Cupriavidus taiwanensis LMG 19424: one gene and its partner. The protein of the gene in region 2 interacts with the protein of the main gene of each other region in a pairwise test. Links are inferred from orthologs where the notes say so. Each region holds a gene or a part of one and is shown on either strand. Other genes may lie near its edges.

Region 1 (2,974 bases), 2.3 Mb from region 2 along the record:
AATAAGGCCTATTCCGCAGTCGATGCGGTGCGAGTCCGATTCGTGCCGCATCACCGACATGATTGCACTGGGCGCCGGAATCGCTTCCGGCGCCATCCGCCCCCCATATGCGCTGCCCATGTGCGCTGCGCCAGTCCCCGGGAAAACCCGCATCCGGCGCCTGTCTTGAAATGCCCCTACCCCGTCCCTATAATTAGCACTCGTCAGGGGGGAGTGCTAACAGCCCTCTGCGACACCTGAACATTTCTGACGGCCGTCGCCTCGGTAGCCGGCCGATTTGTGATCAAAAACTCACTTTGTATCTAGGAGTCCGTATGAATCTGCGTCCTCTGCACGACCGCGTGATCGTGAAGCGTCTGGACAACGAAACCAAGACCGCGTCCGGTATCGTGATTCCCGACAACGCTGCCGAGAAGCCCGATCAAGGCGAAGTGCTGGCAATCGGTCCCGGCAAGAAGGATGACAAGGGCAACAACATCGCCCTGGACGTCAAGGTCGGCGATCGCGTGCTGTTCGGCAAGTATGCCGGCCAGGGCGTGAAGGTGGATGGCCAGGAACTGCTGGTCATGCGCGAAGAAGACATCATGGCCGTGGTCAACAAGTAATCCGTTACTTGTAGCCCCACCCGTACAGATTTCAGGAGATTCAGAACATGGCAGCAAAAGACGTAGTGTTCGGCGACGCCGCCCGTGCCAAGATGGTCGAAGGCGTGAACATCCTCGCCAACGCCGTTAAAGTGACCCTGGGCCCGAAGGGCCGCAACGTGGTGCTGGAGCGCAGCTTCGGCGGGCCGACCGTGACCAAGGACGGCGTGTCCGTGGCTAAGGAAATCGAGCTGAAGGACAAGCTGCAGAACATGGGCGCCCAGATGGTCAAGGAAGTGGCTTCCAAGACCAGCGACAACGCCGGTGACGGTACCACCACCGCAACCGTGCTGGCCCAGTCGATCGTGCGCGAAGGCATGAAGTTCGTCGCCGCCGGCATGAACCCGATGGACCTGAAGCGCGGCATCGACAAGGCTGTCGGCGCTGCCGTGGAAGAGCTGAAGAAGATCAGCAAGCCCACCACCACCAGCAAGGAAATCGCCCAGGTCGGCGCGATCTCGGCCAACAGCGACGCCTCGATCGGCGAGCGCATCGCCGAAGCCATGGACAAGGTCGGCAAGGAAGGCGTGATCACCGTCGAAGACGGCAAGTCGCTGGCCGACGAGCTGGAAGTCGTGGAAGGCATGCAGTTCGACCGCGGCTACCTGTCGCCGTACTTCATCAACAACCCGGAAAAGCAGGTTGTCGCGCTGGACAACCCGTTCGTGCTGCTGTTCGACAAGAAGATCAGCAACATCCGCGACCTGCTGCCGGTGCTGGAGCAAGTGGCCAAGGCCGGCCGCCCGCTGCTGATCATCGCTGAAGACGTCGAGGGCGAAGCCCTGGCGACCCTGGTGGTCAACAACATCCGTGGCATCCTGAAGACCGCCGCCGTCAAGGCTCCGGGCTTCGGCGACCGCCGCAAGGCCATGCTGGAAGACATCGCCATCCTGACCGGCGGCACCGTCATCGCCGAAGAAGTCGGCCTGACGCTGGAAAAGGCCACCCTGAACGACCTGGGCCAGGCCAAGCGCATCGAAATCGGCAAGGAAAACACCATCATCATCGATGGCGCCGGCGACGCTGCTGGCATCGAAGGCCGCGTGAAGCAGATCCGCGCCCAGATCGAAGAAGCGACCTCGGACTACGACCGTGAGAAGCTGCAAGAGCGCGTGGCCAAGCTGGCCGGCGGTGTTGCCGTGATCAAGGTTGGCGCTGCCACCGAAGTCGAAATGAAGGAAAAGAAGGCCCGCGTGGAAGACGCCCTGCACGCCACCCGCGCTGCGGTGGAAGAAGGCATCGTCCCCGGCGGTGGTGTGGCCCTGCTGCGCGCCCGCGCCGCGATCTCGGCTCTGCAAGGCGACAACGCCGACCAGAACGCCGGTATCAAGATCGTGCTGCGCGCGATGGAAGAGCCGCTGCGCCAGATCGTGCTGAACGCCGGTGAAGAAGCTTCGGTGGTCGTTGCCAAGGTCATCGAAGGCAAGGGCAACTACGGCTACAACGCCGCTTCGGGCGAGTACGGCGACCTGGTGGAAATGGGCGTGCTGGACCCGACCAAGGTCACCCGCACCGCACTGCAGAACGCCGCTTCGGTGGCTTCGCTGATGCTGACCACCGACTGCGCCGTGGCCGAAACGCCGAAGGAAGAGTCGGCTCCGGCAATGCCGGGCGGCATGGGCGGCATGGGCGGTATGGAAGGCATGATGTAATCCATCCCCAGCCCACTGCCCGCCAGGGCAGGCTGCGATAAAAAACCCCCGCGGACGCGAGTCCGCGGGGGTTTTTGTTTGGATGGCCGGCGCGGTAGGGCGCGGGCAGGCGCGCGTCAGACCTCTACCACGCAGCACCAGTCGAACGACTTGTTCTCCAGCTCGCCGGTACGGCGGCTGACATAGCCGCGCGGGTTGCACACCACGCGCGAGTTGTCGACCCAGTAGTCGAAGCTGGTGTGGGTATGGCCGTGGATCCACAGGTCCGCCTGCGCCACCAGGTCTGGGCGGCGTGACAGGAAGCCGCCGGAGACCAGGTCGTGCGAGAAGCGCGGGTCCAGGCTGCCGAGGTCCGGGCCGTGGTGCGTGACCACGACCGTCTTGCCGGCGTATGGCCGCGCCAGCTGCGCCGACAGCCAGTCGGACGCGGCCAGGTGGCGTGCCAGCGCGTCCTGCGGCGTGAACTGGCGCATGTGGCCGTCGTCGCCGCGGACTTCGATCAAGCGGTGGTCGTACATCGCTTTCGCGCACGCCTGCATTGCCTCGTCGCGCCGGTCGGTGCCGAACAGCGTGTAGTCGGTCCACCACGTGGTGCCGATGACGCGCACGCCGTCGAATTCCGCGACGTCGCCATTGAGCAGGCGCACCCGCGGATGCGCTGCCGCGGCCTCGGCCATC
Region 2 (2,962 bases):
GCCGCGACCCGGCCGACCACCACGCCCGCGCTCTTGACCGGCGCGCGCGGCTTGAGCCCGCCGATATTGTCGAAGCGGGCCTGCACGGTATAGGTGTCCTGGAAGCTGAAGGCGCTCATGTTTCCCGCCTTGAGGGCGAGGAAGAGCAAGGCGACGAACCCTGCCGCCACAAACAGCCCCACCCAGAAATCGAGTGTGTTTTTTCTCATTGGAATCTCTTTCTTCAACCCCGTAGTGTCGTGTCGCTGCCTTGTTGTCGCTGCCCTGTCATCGTACTTCGCGCATGGTCTCGGCCGCCCGCCTCAGTTGCTGAACATCAGCGCGGTGAGCAGGAAATCCAGCCCCAGCACCGCCAGCGACGCGATGACCACGGTGCGGGTGGTCGCGCGCGAGACGCCTTCCGGGGTGGGCCTGGCTTCGAAACCCTGGTACAGCGCAATGAACGTCACCGCGATGCCAAAGATAAAGCTCTTGATCACGCCATTGAGCACATCGGCGCGCACGTCCACGCCGCCCTGCATCTGCGACCAGAAGGCACCGGCGTCGACGCCGATCAGTTGCACCCCGACCACGTAGCCACCCAGGATGCCCACCGCGCTGAAGATCGCGGCCAGCACCGGCATGGCGATCACGCCCGCCCAGAAGCGCGGCGCGACCACGCGCTGCAGCGGATTCACCGCCATCATTTCCATGGCCGTGAGCTGCTCGCCCGCCTTCATCAGCCCGATCTCGGCGGTCAGCGACGTGCCGGCGCGGCCGGCGAACAGCAGCGCGGTCACCACCGGGCCCAGTTCGCGCACCAGCGACAGCGCCACCAGCAGCCCCAGCGCCTGCTCGGAGCCGTAGCGGTTGAGCGTGTAGTAGCCCTGCAGGCCGAGCACGAAGCCGACAAACAGGCCCGACACCGCGATGATCACCAGCGAAAGGTTGCCGACAAAAAAGACCTGGTCGGTCACCAGCCGGAAGCGGCGCAGCAGCGCCGGCGACAGCGCCAGCACCGCCAGGAACATGCGCGTGGCGTGGCCCAGCCCGGAAATGCTGCGGCGCACGGCCGCACCGATGGCGCTGAAGAAGCCCGTCACCCACCCGGTCATCGCGCCCCTCCGACGAAATCCTCGGCCAGCGACGGTCCGGCGTAGTGGAACGGCACCGGGCCGTCGGCCTCGGCATGGACAAACTGGTGCACGAACGGATCGGTGGAGGCGCGCAGGGCCTCGGGCGTGCCTTCGGCGGCGATGCGCCCGTCGGCAATGAAATAGACGTAGTCGGCGATCTGGAAGGTCTCGTGCACGTCGTGCGAGACGATGATGGTGGTGGCGCCGAGCGCGTCGTTGAGGCTGCGGATCAGCCGCGCGGTCAGGCCGAGCGAGATCGGGTCCAGCCCGGCGAAGGGTTCGTCGTACATCAGCAGCGCCGGGTCCAGCGCGATCGCGCGGGCCAGCGCCACGCGCCGCGCCATGCCGCCGGAAATCTGCGACGGCATCAGGTCGCGCGCGCCGCGCAAGCCGACTGCGTTGAGCTTCATCAGCACCAGGTCGCGGATCATCGACTCGGGCAGGTCGGTGTGCTCGCGCAGCGGGAAGGCGACATTGTCGAACACCGACAGGTCGGTAAACAGCGCGCCGAACTGGAACAGCATGCCCATCTGCCGGCGCACGGCGTAGAGCCCGGCGGTATCGAGCCGGTGGATGTCCGTGCCGGCAAAGCGCACCGAGCCCGACTGCGGCCGCACCTGTCCACCGATCAGCCGCAGCACCGTGGTCTTGCCGCAGCCAGAGCCGCCCATCACCGCGATCACCTTCCCGCGCGGAAATTGCATGGTCAGGCCGGACAGGATCGGCTTGCCGTGGTCCGCGTAGGCGAAATCCACCGCAGTCAGTTCGACAAGGTTTTGAGCAGAATCGGTCACGTTGGCACCGGTCGGGACAGGGGCGCATTATAAGGTGTACTACCTACCCCTTGCTGGCACCCGTGTTTCCCGCGCCACATGCAGCGTGCCTGTGGAGCCTCAGAATCTGCTGGTCGCCGGGCAATCTGGCCGATTTCCGCTGGAAAGCGGCCAGTTTCCCGCCACGCCGCAGTGGCGCTCAAGGCTCCTGCGCGATCGGCACGTCCCTGAGGATCACCTGCCACTGGATCGATTCGGAGCGAATCGCGGTGGCAAACGCCTCGGGCGAGTCGCGCAGCGGCGTCAGGCCGGCGGCCTGCAGGCGCGAGCGCACCTCGCGCTCGGCCATCACGCCGTCCAGCTCACCGGCCAGGCGCGCAACGATGGCGCGCGGCGTCTTGGCCGGCGCCATCACGCCAAACCAGGCCGCCGCCGCGTAGCCGTCCTGCCCGGATTCCTGCAGCGTCGGCACCAGCGGCGCCAGCGGGGAGCGCGCCACGCCGGTCACGCCGATCAGCCGCAGCCCGCCGCTCTTGACCTGGCCCTGGACCGCCGCGAACGAACAGAAGCAGGCGCTGATCCGGCCGGCCAGCATCTCCTGCACTACCGCGGCCTCGCCCTTGCCGGTGACCAGCGGCACGCCGCCGCGCAGGCCGCGCACCGCGTATTCGGCGTACAGGTGCGAAGGACTGCCGGGCTGGCCGTAGCCGTAGCTGTAGGAGCCGGGGCTGGACCTGACCGCGGTCATCCATTGGTCCGGCGTCCGCATCGGCAGCCGGGCGTCGATCACCAGGAACAGCGGCGTGGTGGCGACGCGCGCGACCGGCGTGAAATCGCGCACGACGTCGTAGGGCACCGGCTCCAGGCCGGGCTGGATCAGCATGTTGGCCTGGTGGAACAGCAGCGTATGACCGTCGGAACTGGCCTTGGCGACGACATCGCCGGCGATGGTCCCGGCGCTGCCGGGACGGTTATCGACCTCGACCGGCACGCCGAGCCTGGCCGACAGGCGCTCGGCCAGCATCCGCGCCACGGCATCGGCAACGCCGCCGGCGGGGAACGGCACGATCAGGC

Evidence for each region. The genes of interacting proteins can lie anywhere in the genome.
Region 1: the proteins of RALTA_RS14065 (region 2) and groL interact in binary tests that used the Escherichia coli proteins (3 or more experiments, as listed by UniProt). The link is inferred for Cupriavidus taiwanensis LMG 19424 from one-to-one orthologs.

The regions. Positions count from the first base shown.
Region 1 is NC_010528.1:707,076-710,049, forward strand. It holds groL (chaperonin GroEL), read left to right. Parts: upstream 1-652; coding sequence 653-2,296; downstream 2,297-2,974. Other genes in the region: groES (co-chaperone GroES), read left to right, coding at 315-605; RALTA_RS03335 (metallophosphoesterase), read right to left, coding at 2,413-2,974.
Region 2 is NC_010528.1:3,052,930-3,055,891, forward strand. It holds RALTA_RS14065 (ABC transporter ATP-binding protein), read right to left. Parts: upstream 1,910-2,962; coding sequence 1,091-1,909; downstream 1-1,090. Other genes in the region: mlaD (outer membrane lipid asymmetry maintenance protein MlaD), read right to left, coding at 1-209; mlaE (lipid asymmetry maintenance ABC transporter permease subunit MlaE), read right to left, coding at 303-1,082; RALTA_RS14070 (tripartite tricarboxylate transporter substrate binding protein), read right to left, coding at 2,088-2,962. UniProt on the Escherichia coli protein: Part of the ABC transporter complex MlaFEDB, which is involved in a phospholipid transport pathway that maintains lipid asymmetry in the outer membrane by retrograde trafficking of phospholipids from the outer membrane to the inner membrane.